Regions from separate parts of the Microbulbifer sp. CAU 1566 genome, predicted to be linked through region 1. Evidence: predicted binding sites of a transcription regulator. Region 1 holds the regulator's gene; each other region holds the start of a gene.
The links. Region 1 encodes LexA, which represses DNA repair genes until DNA is damaged. Its sites were predicted from a motif close to ACTGTNTNTANANACAGT; they were not measured.
Positions count from the first base shown of each region.

Region 1 (4,086 bases):
CTAAAAAGGCGCCTGCCAAAAAAGCGGCTGCCAAGAAAGCCCCTAAAGAAAGTTCCTAAAGGGTAGGTCTGTACTTGAGCAACCCCTATACCGGCACAGTGGCCTCGGCCCTCCGCAAATGCCAGATTCTGCTCCAGTCGCTGGATGAGCGGGGCAGTACCGAAAACCCCCTCCTGCAAGCCGCTTTGCAGGAAGGGGCGTTATTGCAACTGTGGCGGGCATATCGTGCATTTCTCGGCGAGCAGTCCCACCAGTTGGGTCTGGGCACTGGTGTGGTGCCAGAATCCGCAGCGGCGCTACAGAGCCTGCTGACGGCCCGGGGCAAATTCAGTGCGGACGTCGGCGAGCTGGTGAGCCTGGCGGAAAACCCGGATAGCTGGTTCTACCCGATGGCAGTTGCTTGGATTGGGCTCTGGAAGCTTCCGACTAGCGCCGGGCAGGGGCCTGACGGAGGGGCGGGCGTACAGACACTGATTCCGGTGCGGCAACTGGAAGATATGCCGGTTGCGGTGGACCCCGAGTGTCTCAATCGCTGGCTGCGGGGGCTTACCGAGCTGGTGCAGCGGCAGCGGGTACAAGGCGAAGAGTGGTAGCGCCTTCAGTGGGCGCCGCAGATTAATCACTTCCCCCTGTGTTACAATGGCGGAAAATCATGCTGTAACTGGAGAAGTGAATGTCTTCTGAGACCTACGAAATCATCGAGTTGTCCAATGGTGATGTGGCGCTGCGACGCGCTGGTCACAAGGGAGACCCGCTGGTGCGTATTCATTTCTCAGCGGAGAGCCTCGAGTTTTTGCGTGAGCACAAGATTGCCATTGCCCGCGCCATGCTGGAGGCGGGAATTGAGGCGGTGCAGGATGTGAATGAGCTGGAAGCAGAGCCGGAATCCTTCGAGGAAGACGTGGATGTGACCGAGCACACGGTACACTGAACTTGCTTAAACCTACCCCGCAGTGTCGGTGATTTCGGCCGCTGTAACGGGTTGTAACGGAAAGATACGGGGCGAATCGTGTATCAAACGCCGTGAAAGACGCATAAAAAAACAGGGCTTGAGGCCCTGTTTTTTTATGTCTGGAAGATGGTGAATGCGCGCCTTAAAAGGGATTCTGGCGAATCACACCAACCGCCAGGCCTTCAATGGCGAAATTCTTGTCACGCATATCCACCTGAATAACATCAAAGTCATCATTCTCCGGCAGCAGCTGGATGGTTGCCTGGTTGCCGCGTCGCTTGAATCGCTTCACGGTCACTTCATCCTCAATCCGTGCCACTACTATCTGGCCATTGCGGATGTTGTCCGTGCGTTGTACGGCCAGCAGGTCGCCATCAAAAATACCGGCATTCTTCATGCTCATGCCGTGTACCCGCAGCAGATAGTCTGCCGGTGGGTGGAAAAACTCCGCCGGGATCTCGCAATATTCTTCAATATTTTCTTCCGCCAGTACCGGATTACCTGCCGCGACCCGGCCAACAATGGGCAAGCCGCTCTGGTGGTCTGGAATCCGGATACCGCGTGAGGCGCCGGCGACCATTTCAATTGCGCCTTTACGCGCCAGTGCTTTGAGGTGTTCCTCTGCCGCATTCGGAGAGCGGAAACCGAGCTCCTGGGCAATCTCAGCTCTGGTGGGTGGGTATCCGGTATCGTCCAGATACGTTTTGATCAGTTCCAGTACCTGAGCCTGGCGAGCGGTAAGGTTTGTCATGCGCACTTTCCTGTTGTCTGTATTTTTATACAGTTGCTGGGATTATATACAGATTTCTCTTGCACGCAATCTTCCGGGGGACTGTGTGGGCTAGCTGCTAGACTTGGGGTACCTGTCGGCTTTCAGGTTGTATGGGCATCCAGTTCCCCAAAAGGGGAGTCGGGCAATAAGGAGAAGGCATATGCTGGACGCAAAAATGCCAGAAGCGTGGCGCGTGCTGCGAATTCAATCGGAACTCGTCGATGGTATCGAGCGCCTGATTACATTGAAGGGCGCGGTGACGGTTTTCGGCAGTGCAAGATTCCGTGAAGATGCGGTGGAATATCAGGAAGGTGTGCGCCTGGGCGAGTTACTTGCCAGTGAAGGAGTGCCGGTTATTACCGGCGGCGGCCCCGGGATTATGGAGGCCTGCAATCGCGGCGCATTTACCCAGGCTGGTGCCTCAATCGGCCTGAATATTGAATTGCCATTTGAGCAGACGCCGAATCCCTATCTCGATATCAGCCTGCACTTTCGCTATTTCTTTGTGCGGAAGTTCATGTTCGTGAAGCATGCCGTTGGCTTTATCGCCATGCCCGGTGGGTACGGAACCCTAGATGAACTTTTCGAGGCGCTGACGCTGGTACAAACGCAAAAAGTCCGGCGTTTTCCTATTGTTCTGGTAGGGAAGCGCTACTGGGCGGGATTAATCGACTGGTTGATGGAAACGGTGTTGGACCGGGAATGCATCGATGCCGGTGATTTGAACCTGTTCAAATTGGTTGACACGGTCGAGGAGGCGGCAGAGATCATCGTGGAATATATTCGCGAGCGCGATATTTGATGGGATCTCTACCCCTCAGTTAAATACTTTCATCGGTCCCGGGAAAAGACTCGCCTTCCAGTTTGTCGATGGCACTTTGTGCGGGCGAAAATAAGGGACTTTTGAATCCGGCATCCTCATCATCCTGCATTTCGCGCGCGAGGCTTCCATATCCGGCGTTGGCATCTTCCGGAGGTGCTGCACCAATCACGGGTAGTCGCGGCCAGCTGAGAAAGTCAATCTCATCCAGTGCGCCGTCGATGTATTGAACTTCAATGGTGCGAGAGGGGTGATCTACTGCCACCACTTCAAACAATTCACCAGATTGGAAGTTTTCGAACCAGCTGCCAATTTCCGGAGCAATTCTGGCCATGGCGCGGCCCTCCTGTCGTTATCAATCGTTAGGGGCCCTTTGTTGCCGCGCTACTATGAAATCCCGTCCCCATCGCCATCGCCATCGTCACCACCACGGCGGCCGGTTCAGGAATCAATAGCGGCTGTTACAGCAAATCCCGCGCCTCTTTCGAAGTTCCGTTTCGAGCAATTTCCTCAGTCTTTAAATTCAATCTAGTGTCGGTGCCGGCGGCTTGGTATCCGGGAGGTCGCGATTTCGGGATTCCCTGGATGTTTTGTGATCGCCAGGGCAAATTTCGGTGGATACAAGCGCGCGGCTGGCTAAACCGCTTTTGGGGCAGGGGAGACGGATGTTCCAATTGGTGCCGACTATGCTAGTCTCAGGCCCTTAAACAAACGTTTTAATTGTTGGTTTGAATTGGTATGAGTCAGCTGGAAACCGTCAAGCGAATCCTGGATGCCGCCGAGGTACTATTTGCCGAGCGCGGCTTTACTGAAACCTCGCTGCGCACTATCACCAGCACCGCCGGGGTGAATCTGGCCGCGGTAAACTACCATTTTGGTTCGAAAAAAGAGTTAATCCAGGCCGTATTTGAGCGTTTCCTTACGCCTTTTACGGAGCATCTGGATCGGGAGTTGAGCCGTCGAGAGCTTCAGGACGAGTGCTTACAGGTGGATGACCTCCTGCAGAGCCTGTATCGGGTCGCACTGGCCGGTCTCGCAAGAGAGGGGCGCGATCCCAAGCGCTTCATGCGTTTACTGGGGCTGGCTTATACCCAGTCCCAGGGCCACCTGCGGCGGTTTATCGTTTCGCGCTATGGATCCAGCTACCGGCGGTTTGCGGGCCAGCTTGCCAATGCCTTACCCCAGGTCGACCCGGTGACCTTCTACTGGCGCCTTTATTTCATGCTGGGCGCCACCATATTTTCTCTGTCGAGCTTCGACGCCATTGAAGCTATCCTTCGGGAGGATTTCGGTGCAGAGAGCAGTCTGGAAGAAACCCTTGCCCGGCTGGCGCCCGCCGCTTCTGCCATGTTGACTGCGCCCGAGCCGAAGGAATAGCCGCGCACCGCCTGACGCGTAGAAATTATTCCTGGCGCGTACAAATTAATCCTGGCGCGTGCAAATTAATCAAAGGAGCAGGAAGACCATGTCTGTTCAGATCGGTCCGGTAATGATTGATGTCGAAGGTACCGAACTTACCCCAGAGGATCGGGATTTATTGCG
Region 1 covers NZ_JALNMG010000003.1:35,204-39,289, reverse strand. Annotated here, with positions in the region: gene topA (type I DNA topoisomerase) at 1-59, shown strand, start outside; gene M0G74_RS08585 (DUF6586 family protein) at 75-593, shown strand; gene M0G74_RS08580 (hypothetical protein) at 674-931, shown strand; gene lexA (transcriptional repressor LexA) at 1,095-1,703, opposite strand; gene M0G74_RS08570 (TIGR00730 family Rossman fold protein) at 1,885-2,526, shown strand; gene M0G74_RS08565 (DUF6763 family protein) at 2,546-2,878, opposite strand; gene M0G74_RS08560 (TetR/AcrR family transcriptional regulator) at 3,283-3,921, shown strand; gene nagZ (beta-N-acetylhexosaminidase) at 4,010-4,086, shown strand, end outside.

Region 2 (4,086 bases), on a different contig from region 1:
CAGAGAGGCTGCAATTTGGCCATGGATACTACCAGCCATTTGCTGCCGGCGTCGTCGAAGTTGACCTGCACCCGCGCGCGCGGGCCACTGCCTTCAAACTGTACCACCGTGCCCTCACCGAATTTGGCATGGTCAACACGTCCACCGAGCGCCAGGGGTGGCAGGTCGTCGTCGAACTCCGGCGCGGCATCGGAGTAGGGGTTGATGCCGCCACCATAGTTGCCGAACGACTTGGGCTGGAACAGCGGCTTGGAAATTTCCGTTTTGAGTCGCACCTCGTGGATATACTCCACCGGAATTTCACTCACAAACCGCGATGGCTTGTTATAGGTTTCGCTGCCGAACAGGCGGCGGCACTCGGCGTAGGTCATGTACAACTTCTGCATGGCGCGGGTGATACCCACGTAGCAGAGGCGGCGCTCTTCCTCCATGCGCCCGGGTTCCTGGGCGGACATTTTGTGCGGGAAGAGGTTTTCCTCCACCCCGGCCATAAACACCAGCGGGAACTCGAGGCCCTTGGCCGAGTGCAGGGTCATCAGCTGTACCGCGTCTTCAAACTCGTCCGCCTGACCCTCGCCGGCATCCAGCGCGGCGCTGTCGAGGAACTGGTTCAGCAGCGGAATCTCTTCCTCGTCCACCGCTTCGCCATCGGCGTCTGCGGTGGGCACGCCGTCGAAGGCGCGACAGGCGCTGACCAGTTCCTTGAGGTTTTCTACCCGGGTCTGGCCCTTCTCGCCTTTTTCCTTACTGTGGAAATCGATCAAGCCGGTCTGCTCGATGGCCAGCTCGGCAATGTGATCCAGGGTTTTGTCGGTGCTCTCTTCGTCCAGCGCGTCGATCAGGCTGAGGAAGTTCGCCAGGGCATTACCGGCGCGCGCGGCGAGGACTTTCTGCTGCAGCATCTTGGCCGCCGCATCCCACATGGAGCTACCGTGCTCGCGGGCAAATTCCCGCACCAGCTCCACGGTGCGCGCACCGATGCCGCGGGTGGGGGTATTCACCACCCGCTCGAAGGAGGTGTCATCGTGGCGATTGGTGATCAGGCGCATGTAGGACAGCGCGTTCTTGATCTCCAGCCGCTCGTAGAAGCGCTGGCCGCCGTAAATACGGTAGGGAATCTGTTCCCGCAGCAATCCTTCTTCCAGCACCCGCGACTGGGCGTTGGAGCGGTACAGGATGGCGACACTGTCGCGGCGGTTGCCGTCGCGCACCCAGTCGCGGATACGTTCGACAATAAACCGCGCTTCATCCTGCTCGTTGTAGGCGGTGTAGAGGGAAATGGGCTCGCCTTTTTCCCCTTCGGTCCACAGTTCCTTGCCCAGGCGACCGGAATTTTGCGCAATCACCGCGTTGGCAGCGTTCAGGATGGTGCTGGTGGAGCGGTAGTTCTGCTCCAGGCGCACCGTCTGCACATCTCTCAGGTCCGCTTCAAAATGCTGGATATTCTCGATTTTGGCACCGCGCCAGCCGTAGATGGACTGGTCATCGTCACCCACCGCCGTGATGGCACACTGGTCGCCGGCCAGCAGGCGCAGCCAGGCGTACTGAATGGTGTTGGTATCCTGGAACTCGTCCACCAGAATGAACGGGAAGCGGCGGCGGTAATGGGCGAGGATATTGTCGTTATCCCGCAGCAGTTCGTGGGCGCGCAGCAGCAACTCGCCGAAGTCCACCACACCGGCGCGCTGGCAGGCCGCTTCATAGGCGCTGTAAATCCGCACCATGGTCTGTAGCCAGGGGTCACCGGTGAGCTGGAGATACTGCGGGCGAATACCCTCGTCTTTCTGGCCGCCGATCCACCATTGGGACTCCCGCGGCGACCAGCTTTTCTCGTCCAGCCCCAACTCGTTCTGCACCCGCTTGATCAGGCGCAGCTGGTCGTCACTGTCGAGAATCTGGAAATTCTGCGGCAGCTTCGCCTCCTGCCAGTGAGCACGCAGCAGGCGGTGGGCAAGGCCGTGGAAGGTGCCCACCCACATGCCGAAGGTATTCACCCCCAGCAGCTCCTCGATGCGCCCGCGCATCTCCCGCGCCGCTTTGTTGGTGAAGGTCACCGCCATGATGGAGTAGGGCGATGCCCCCTCCACCTGCATCAGCCAGGCGATACGGTGCACCAGCACCCGGGTTTTACCCGAGCCGGCACCGGCGAGAACCAATTGATTGCCCGGGGGCGCGGCTACTGCCTCGCGCTGGGGATCGTTGAGGGGGTCTAAAAGTTCAGATACGTCCATGGGGCGGATTGTATCAGGGGTTTTGGAGTAACTGGGTATATAAACAGGGTTTTGACCCACTGAAATTCAATGCGAAGGCGCTGATGCCGGGTAGGCCTTTGTGAGACCGTCTGCGGCCAGGACGGCCGCAGCCGAGCCCCCATGGATGGGTTCACGGCGTGTCTCACAAAGGCCTACCCGGCAGCAGGGCCGCCACAATGCCAGAATCGAGCTGAGCCAAAGCTCGCCAGCACCCCGCCATGCCGCTAAACTGCACAGCCTGAACCAGAGTTAAGGTAGTGTCGTGAAGCCAGCGGAAGTCACGCAAAGGATCAGCGAGCAGCTGAGTGCCATGCGTAAATCTGAGCGCAAGGTCGCTGAATATATCCTCGCCAACCCCGGCGAAATCATTCATATGCGGATAGTGGATCTGGCCACCGAGGCGCAGGTGAGTGAACCGACCGTGGTGCGTTTCTGCCGTGCTGTGGGTTGCTCCGGGTTCCAGGAGTTCAAGCTCAACCTCGCGCAACAGCTGGCCTCCAGCCCCAGTTTCGGGCAGATCGCCGTTACCGAAACCGACTCCATCGCCGAATACAAACGCAAGGTGTTCGACTCTACCGTCGACACCCTGCTGAATGTGCGCGACAAAATCGACTCTCGCGCTCTTGAAGCCGCCGTTACCGCCATTGCCGCCGCCAAGCGGGTGGAATTCTTCGGTTTTGGCGCCTCCGGTGCCGTGGCCGCCGACGCCCAGCACAAGTTCTTCCGCCTGCAAATGGCTACCGCCGCCCATTCTGACCACCATATGCAGAGCATGTCCGCCATGAGCATGGCGCCCGGCGATGTGGTGGTCGCCATCTCCCAGAGCGGCCGCACCTCTTCACTGCTGCGCTCCATGGAAATGGCCAAAGCCCAGGGCGCGACCGTCATCGGCCTCGGTCCCAGCGGCTCCCCCATGACCCGTCAATCCAGTATCCCGCTGGAAGTGGATGTGGAGGAAGACATCGAGCTCTACACGCCGCTGTCGTCCCGCATCGCGCATTTGGTGGTAATCGACGTACTCGCCATCGGCGTGGCCCAGCGCAAGGGGCCGCAGCTGCAGGAACACCTGCTGAAGCTGAAGAAGGGCCTATACAACCTGCGGGAAGAAAAACACTAAACGCACCGCGAAAAGCCCGGAACAGGACGCGATATGCACGGAAGCAGTGGCGAAACCTCGAACAACCAGCCTGAACACCAGGCTCCGGAAGACGCGCATTCGCTCAGTGTTGCCGAGAAGCGCCTGGTCCTGATCGCCGCGCTGGTACAGGGACTGGTACTCTACTGGCTGAAGTCCTGGTCCGGCAGCGAGAGCTGGCTGCCGGTATGGCGCTACCTTTGCTATACCCTCTCGATCGCCATCCCCCCGCTGGTCATTGTCACCACCGCACCGCGCCTGGCCCACAGCTACTGGTGGGTAATTGCCGGTTACACCCTGCTTCTCGGGCTGGTGGCCAGCTACCGCGGCTACCAGTGCACCCCGACGGATATGGTGTATTGCAACTGGCCGCATACTTTTATCGTCACCACCGCCATTGCCTCCTTTGTGGTCGCCTTTCTGCTGCGCGCCTGCGCCACCGGCGTACAGCGACTCAGGCGGCCCGAGTATCCGGCGCTCTTCCACTATTCCTGGGATATAGCACTGACCGTCGGCCTGACCCTGGTGTTCACCGCCATCTTCTGGCTGATCCTGTTCCTGTGGCAGGCGCTGTTCAGTCTGGTGGGCGTGGCGCTGTTCCGTGAGCTGTTCTCGAAAGAGTGGTTTATTTTCCCGGTGACCGGGCTGGTGGTCGGTTGCGGCGCCGTTCTGTTCCGCTCCCAGCAGAGCTTCGTACTG
Region 2 covers NZ_JALNMG010000004.1:258,516-262,601, forward strand. Annotated here, with positions in the region: gene uvrD (DNA helicase II) at 1-2,231, opposite strand, end outside; gene hexR (transcriptional regulator HexR) at 2,515-3,369, shown strand; gene M0G74_RS12045 (DUF4153 domain-containing protein) at 3,403-4,086, shown strand, end outside.
Region 2: a site for LexA is predicted at 2,262-2,279, ahead of uvrD (DNA helicase II). Genes of this name have one in related genera too.

Region 3 (4,086 bases), on a different contig from region 1:
CTGGTGGGACTTGCTCCGGGCCGGGCGATTAGGCCCTGCCCAGCATTTCCTCTGCGTGGGCCAGGGACTGCGCGGTGGTCTCCCCACCCAGCATGCGCGCTACTTCCGCGCTGCGCTCGGTATCTTTTAATTCACGCAGGGCCACGAATACGGCCTTGCCGTCACTGTGTTTCTCCACCAGATACTGGCGGTGGGCGCGGGCAGCGACCTGGGCCAGGTGGGTGACACAGATAACCTGGCCGCGCTCACCCAGCTGACGCAGCAGCTTGCCTACCACGTCGCCGGTGGTGCCGCCGATACCCACATCCACCTCATCGAACACCAGGGTGGGGGTGCGGGAAGTCTGCGCGGTAACCACCTGGATCGCCAGGCTGACCCGGGACAGTTCACCGCCGGAGGCGATCTTGCCCAGCGCCCGCGCGGGCTGGCCGGGGTTGGTGGCAATCAGGATTTCCACTTCTTCGAGGCCGGTGGCGGTGGGTTTTTCCAGCTCTGTCAGCGCCAGCTCGACGCGCGCGTGGGGCATCGCCAGATCAGCCAGCTGCGCATTGACGGCCTTGGCCAGTTTGCTGGCGGCCGCGGTGCGCAGTTTACTGAGCTTGCCGGCACTGGCGCGGAAGGTCTTTTCAAGTCGTTCGCACTCGGCGGCCAGTTTATCCAGGGCATCTGGCGCACCGATTTCTTCCAGCTCCTGCTGCCACTGCTGCTGCAGTTCCGGCAGTTGATCCGGTTGTACCCGGTGCTTGCGGGCGATGGAATAGATGGCGGAGAGGCGCTCTTCCACTTCCGCCAGCCGCTCCGGGTCCATTTCAAAACGGTCGATGTGTCGCGACAGGGTGCTGGCGGCCTCGTCCACCTGGATACGCGCACTGTCGAGCATCTGCGCCACTTCTGAAAGTGCGGTGCTTTGCTCCGGCATGGCGCCGACCAGCTGCAGGGCGCGGTGTAGTTGCTCGGCGATATCACCCTCGCCGCCATTGAGTAGTGCGGCCAGCTGGTAGCTGCCGCTCAGGATCTCGCCGGCGTTGGCCAGCTGTCGCTGCTCGCTTTCCAGTTCTTCCAGCTCGGCCGGTTTCAGGTCCAGCTGTTCCAGCTCTTCCAACTGGTACTCCAGCAGGTCGCGGCGGGCCTGGGTCTCTTCGGCGCTGTCTGCCAGCTTGCGGTAGCGGCGGTACTGGTCCTGCCAGGTCTTGTAGTGAATGCGCACTTCGGCGCTTTGCGCCTCGGCACCGGCATATTCGTCCAGCAGGCGGCGGTGGGTCTCTTTTTTCAGCAGCGATTGGTGTTCGTGCTGGCTGTGGATATCGATCAGCTGTTCGCCGAGGGTGCGCAGCTGCATCAGCGTGACCGGCTGGCCGTTGATGTAAGCGCGGGAGCGGCCGTCGACACCGATGGTGCGGCGCAGAATTACTTCCCGGCCGGCGTCCATTTCCTGTTCTTCCAGCCAGGCGCGGGCCTCTTGGTGTTCACCGATATCGAAGGTGGCGTGGATATCGGCGCGCTTGGCGCCAGCGCGCACCAGCTCGCCGTTGCCGCGGTCGCCGAGGGCGAGGCCGAGGGCATCGAGGGTGATGGATTTGCCCGCGCCGGTCTCGCCGGTGAGGGTACTGGTGCCGGGGCCGAATTCCAGCTCCAGCTGGTCGACCAGGGTGAATTGGCTGATAGACAGGTGCAGCAACATGGGATTATTTTCATGGCTATCGGAGTAGTGGTTGTTTATACAGTATTTGAGGGCGCGGTTTCAATCACCCCGGGCGCTGTTTGTGCGGCGATCGATTCCCCGGGGTTGGTCTCGCCACAGCTGCATTGCCACCTTACCCTGTGGTTTGCTCCGCCGCGTGAGGGCCTTGATTCCGGACTGCAGCGGTATCACTTGAAGTGCCCCGGGGCGCCCCCATATAGCCCTTCACCCCCGGTTCGGCGCGGCCGTACCGGCGAGTTACTCATTTGACCTATTGGCAGTAGACCGACGGACTACAGACGGAGAAAGCAGTGGCCAAAGAGCGCAGCGAAGAACAACAGATCGGCGAGCAGGCCGAAATCGAGCAGCCCAGTGCAGAAGAGCAGCACGCCGCCGAGGAGGCTCTGGCGGAAGAGCTGGCCGCCGAAGGTGAAGCTGGTGAAGAAGGTGCGTTGGTAGAGGAAATCGCCTCCCTGCACCAGCAACTGGCAGATCACAAAGACATGGTGCTGCGCGCCCAGGCCGAGGTGCAGAATGCCCGCCGCCGCGCCCAGCAGGACGTGGAAAAGGCCCACAAATTTGGCGTTGAGAAGCTGATCAAGGATCTGCTGCCGGTGGTGGACAACCTCGAGCGCGCTATTGCCACCATCGACAGCGAGCACGAAGCCCACAAGGCGGTGGTCGAAGGCATTGAGCTGACCCAGAAGTCCTTTATCGACACCCTGACCAAGTCGGGTGTGGAAGTGCTCGACCCGGCGGGTGAGCCCTTCGACCCGGAGCTGCACCAGGCCATGGCCCAGGTGCCTAACGGCGATGTAGAGCCGAATACCGTGCTCGAGGTCTTCCAGAAAGGCTACCGCCTGAACGGCCGCCTGGTTCGACCGGCGATGGTCGTGGTCAGCAAGGCGCCGTAAGGCAGAAATAGAAATCCCTGCGCTGGGTGCCCTTGAAAACAAAACGACGGCACCAATATAAGCAGCAACCGAATACAAACGTGCGCCGCCAGGACAGAATCCGGCGCGCAGCAAAGTGAGGAATCAAACCAATGGGAAAAATCATCGGCATCGACCTGGGTACTACCAACAGCTGTGTGGCAGTACTGGACGGCGACAAGGCGCGTGTTATTGAGAACGCCGAAGGCGATCGCACTACGCCTTCCATCGTTGCGTTCACCGACGACAACGAAGTACTGGTTGGCCAGTCCGCCAAGCGCCAGTCCGTGACCAACCCGACCAATACCCTGTACGCCGTCAAGCGCCTGATCGGCCGCAAGTTCAAAGACGACGTAGTACAGAAAGACATCAAAATGGTGCCTTACTCCATCGTTGAAGCCGACAACGGCGACGCCTGGGTGGAAGTGAAGGGCGACAAGAAGGCACCGCCGCAGATCTCTGCTGAAGTGCTGAAGAAAATGAAGAAAACCGCGGAAGATTTCCTCGGTGAGAAAGTAGACGCAGCGGTAATTACCGTACCGGCCTACTTCAACGACTCCCAGCGCCAGGCCACCAAAGACGCCGGCCGCATCGCCGGTCTGGACGTGAAGCGCATCATCAACGAGCCGACTGCGGCTGCGCTGGCCTACGGCCTCGACAAGAAAGGTGGTGACCGCACCATCGCGGTTTACGACCTGGGTGGCGGTACCTTCGATATCTCCATCATCGAAATTGCCGACGTCGACGGTGAAATGCAGTTTGAAGTGCTGTCCACCAACGGTGACACCTTCCTCGGTGGTGAAGATTTCGACCTGCGCCTGATCGACTACCTCGCCGAGCAGTTCAAGAAAGACCAGGGCATCGACCTGAAAGGCGACCCCCTGGCCATGCAGCGCCTGAAAGAAGCCGCTGAAAAAGCCAAGATCGAGCTGTCTTCCAGCCAGCAGACCGAAGTGAACCTGCCGTACATCACCGCAGACGCTACCGGTCCCAAGCACTTGGTCGTCAAACTGACCCGCGCCAAGCTGGAAAGCCTGGTGGAAGACCTGGTTACCCGCTCCCTGGAGCCGGTAAAAACTGCCCTGGCTGACGCCGACCTGTCTGCCTCCGGCATCGACGAAGTGATCCTGGTGGGCGGTCAGACCCGTATGCCGCTGGTGCAGTCCAAGGTCACCGAATTCTTCGGCAAAGAGCCGCGTAAAGATGTGAACCCGGACGAAGCGGTTGCCGTTGGTGCAGCGATCCAGGGTGCGGTTCTGGGCGGTGACGTGAAAGACGTACTGCTGCTGGACGTAACCCCGCTGACCCTGGGTATCGAAACCATGGGTGGCGTGGCCACTCCGCTGATCGACAAGAACACCACCATCCCGACCAAAAAGTCCCAGGTGTTCTCTACTGCTGATGACAACCAGACTGCCGTGACCATTCACGTGGTACAGGGTGAGCGCAAGCAGGCGGCACAGAACAAGTCCC
Region 3 covers NZ_JALNMG010000001.1:631,283-635,368, reverse strand. Annotated here, with positions in the region: gene recN (DNA repair protein RecN) at 29-1,681, opposite strand; gene grpE (nucleotide exchange factor GrpE) at 1,993-2,595, shown strand; gene dnaK (molecular chaperone DnaK) at 2,727-4,086, shown strand, end outside.
Region 3: a site for LexA is predicted at 1,708-1,725, ahead of recN (DNA repair protein RecN). Genes of this name have one in related genera too.

Region 4 (4,086 bases), on a different contig from region 1:
CGGCCATGCGCATGGCCTGCAGCCCCACACCACCGGCGGCGCTCTGGATTAGTACCACCTGCCCGGGCTTTACCGCCGCGAGGGTATCGAGGGCGTAGTAGGCGGTGAGACTCTGTGCGGGAAACGCCGCACCCTCAGCAAAACTCCAGTGCGCGGGAATTTTCCGGCAGTGTTGCGGCGGCACATCCACCACCGTGACGTAGCCGCCGAAACGGGTACAGCCGTAGATCCGGTCTCCCACCTGCAAATCCGTTTGCGCGTTTTCACCCAGCGCAGTAACCACACCGGCAAACTCCAGCCCGGGAATAAAACTGCCTTCGGGTGTTGCAGAATAGAGGCCGGTGAGTGCGAAGATATCGGCGAAGTTCAGGCCAACGGATTTTACCGATACGCGGATCTGATCTGAGGCCAGAGATGGAAGTGGCTCTTCCATCAGCTTCAGGTTGCTGATGGCGCCCGCCTTTTGCGTGCGCCAGACGTGACAGGTTTCGGGCATCGACTGCATCTCTCTCGAAGCGATAAAGAAATGCAGCCTACCGCTAGCCCGCGGGCTGGGCCAGCCCGGATTAATCCGGCTGCACGGCTACCGGTGTGGCCTGGGCACTGGCCAGCGCGCCGGCAGTTTTTACCAGGCACACGAATTCGGCCCGATCACCACTGACGTCTTTGCCACGTGCGAGTTGCGCAAGTGCCACTACATCCTCGTAATCGAAATCGCTCAGGGGTTCGCTGCGCAGCAACAGTCCGAAGCCCGCCACCGCGGTGGCGAATTGCAGATCCTGCTGGGTATCTTCAAACGATTTTACCTGGGGCGCCAGGGGCCACTGTTTGAGGGTGCTGTCTGCTTCTCCCGGCTTTTTGTAGCGCACTTTTACTGTCGCCAGTTCGTTGCTTTTTGCCGTCGTCACATTCTCACCGTCTTTGTCATCACCGTAACGCAACGGATCGACCCGCGGGGTATCACCAACCAGGGTCAGCTCGTACAGCGCTACCACCGAGTGGCCCGCGCCGATATCACCTGAGTCTTTTGCATCGTTGTTAAAGTCCTCGCGATTGAGGCGGCGGTTCTCATAGCCGAGCAGGCGGTATTCCACAACGCGCGCGGGATTGAATTCCACCTGCACCTTGGCATCTTTGGCGATGGTGAACAGTGTTCCTGAGAGCTGTTCCACCAGCACCCGGTTGGCCTCGAAGATGGTATCGATGTAGGCATAGCTGCCGTCGCCCACATTGGTCAGCTGCTCGACGATTTCCTCGCGGTAGTTGCCCATACCGAACCCCAGCGCACTGAACTGCACACCGCTTTTACGCCCGCGCTCGATGCGCTGCTTGAGGGTTTCCACATCGCTGATGCCCACATTGAAATCGCCATCGGTGGCCAGCAGGATCCGGTTGACGCCTTCTTTCTTGAACGCCTGCTGCGCGACCGCATAAGCGAGCTCTATGCCGCCGGCGCCGTTGGTGGACCCACCGGCCTGAAGCCGGTCGATCGCCTGCAGGATCTTGGTTTTCTGGTCGCCGGCGGTGGGCTCCAGTACTAATCCTGCGCTGCCGGCGTAGGTAACGATACTCACCGAATCCTCCGCGCGCAGCTGTTTGGCCAGCAACCGATAGGCCTGCTGCAACAACGGCAGTTTGTTGTGCTGGGCCATGGAGCCGGAGGTATCGATCAGGAACACCAGATTGACCGGCGGTACCTCATCCATCGGCAGTTCCCTCGCCTTCACGCCGATGGAAAACAGGGTGCGCTCTGTATCCCAGGGCGCGCGCGAGAGATCGAAGTGCACCGCAAAGTCATCGTCACTGGCGGGTGTGGTTGTGCTTCCGGCAAAGTCGTAGTTGAAGTAATTGATCAGCTCTTCGAGACGCACCGCACCCTTCGGCGGCAGCTGTCCGTTGTTGAGGAAGCGGCGCACATTACTGTAACCGCCAGTGTCTACATCGAGAGCAAAGGTGGAGACCGGGTCCTCACGCACCAGTTTTACCTGACGGGGTTCCAGCTCCTGGTATTTTTCTTGCTGCGGTTGGTGGAGTTGCTGCGGTTGCTGCACGGCAAACGCCGCCAGCCCGCGGGTTTCAGGGCTCCGCTTCTTGAGCTCGGCGCTCGGCTGCGGGCGCTGGAGCCGCTCCATCGGCAGGATATCGGCGCTGGTCGCCGGCTCGACCTGAATCTCGTGAACGGTGTATTCCTTCGATTGCGCGGCACTGTCGTCACTGGAGGATTCTTCAGGATCGGAGGAGGAGCAACCGGACAGCACCATCGCCAGTGCGCCGCACAGCAAAGTGGGTAGGATCGGGAAGCGAGTCATATAGGTCCTTCTATACGTTATCTATGCGTTATTGTTTTCGGCACTGATAAGAGTTTTACAGCAGCGGTCGGCATTTGCCAGTTCCCATGGCCCGGCGGTCGCGCACGGGTTTGTTTGCGTTACTCCATTCCTGTATAACCATACAGCATCGGGCGCGCGCACCGCCCCCTCAGGATTACACCCCCAGACACTTGAATCTCCCCATGGCCGATCCCGTCGAACTGGCACCGGATTACTACCTCAGCAACTTCCAGTCACTACTGGACTTTGTGGTAGCGCGCTATGAACACCTGTTATCGGACGGCGAGCGGCGCTTCCACAACCAGTTTTGCGCACTGGCGACCGACAGCCAGCGGCTGTACGTGCGCCTGCTGTCACGCAAGGGGGTCCCCTCCTCGGCCGGCGCCCTGTTCCGGCAGGGCAAATTCGCCTATGCCGAAATCGCTGATCTCCCTGCCGCCGCAGACACGCTGGTTGCGACCGGCCTGTTGCAGCGCAACCCGTCCCTGCCGATAGAAGAGCTTCTGCCGCTGTTTACCAAGGGCGAGCTTCTAGACCACAGCCCCGAGCCGCTGCCGAAATCCCTGAAACGCCCGGCCCTGGAACAGGCGCTGCTCGAACAGGATGGCGCACTGTTGCTGCGCGCGCTCGAAAACGAGGGTCCGTGGCTGGCGGTACAGGCGGCGGAGCACTTCCAAACCTTCAAACTGCTGTTTTTCGGCAACCTGAATCAGGACCTGACGGACTATGTCCTGCGGGACCTGGGCCTGTTCCGCTATGAAAACTATCCGCTGGAGCGGGAACAGCTGCCATTCCGGAGTCGCGCGCAGATCGAACAGCACCTGCACTATTACGACTGCGCGGCGGAGGCCGAGTTCGCGCTGGCCGCCGATGCAGACGCCATCCATGCGCTGGCCTCACGGCTGCCCACAGTGTTCGAAGGCGACAGCACACTGGACCGGCGTCTGGATCGCCTGCGCCTGAACCTGGCACGCCAGCTGGAGCGACTCGAAGCATTGCAGGCCGCGGATCAGCTGTACCGCCGCTGTAACCGCCCGCCGGCGCGCGAACGCCGCGCGCGGATCGCGGTGACCAGCGGTGATACCGCGAGCGCACTGGCACTGTGTTCAGAAATTCTCGCCAACCCGTACAATGAAGCCGAGCGCGAGTTTGCCCTGAGTTTCGGCCATCGCACGGCGAAGAAGACGGATGACGCCGAAACCTGGCCTGCACCGAAACGACACCAAGCGGTGACGGAAACCGCGGTGCTCGCACCTGCCCAGGAGCGGGTGGAAATACTCGCGGCCAACCACCTTGCACCGCCCGGTTCTCACGACCAGTGCTTTTATGTGGAAAACACCCTGTTTAACGGCGTGCTCGGCCTCGCCGTATGGGACATCGTGTTTGCGCCGGTAGCCGGGGCTTTCTTCAATCCGTTTCAGGTGGCGCCGAGCGATTTCCGCACCGCCGATTTTTATCCGCAGCGCCGCGCCGCCTTCGAACAGCGCCTGGCAGAACTGGACAGCGGCCAGTTCCACAAGCACATATGGCGGCACTTTCGCGAAAAGCAGGGTATCGCCAACCCGCTGGTGGCCTGGGACGCATTGCCGGAACCCCTGCTGGCCCTGGCCCTGGAACGTATCCCGCCGGATCACTGGCGGGCGCTGTTCCGGCGCCTGCTGAGTGATGTCACCCACCACCGCAACGGCCTCCCCGACCTGATTCTGTTCCCGGCGGAGGGTGGCTACGAGCTGGTGGAGGTAAAAGGTCCCGGTGA
Region 4 covers NZ_JALNMG010000004.1:476,268-480,353, reverse strand. Annotated here, with positions in the region: gene M0G74_RS12875 (zinc-binding dehydrogenase) at 1-496, opposite strand, end outside; gene M0G74_RS12870 (VWA domain-containing protein) at 567-2,309, opposite strand; gene M0G74_RS12865 (VRR-NUC domain-containing protein) at 2,513-4,086, shown strand, end outside.
Region 4: a site for LexA is predicted at 2,439-2,456, ahead of M0G74_RS12865 (VRR-NUC domain-containing protein). Genes of this name have one in related genera too.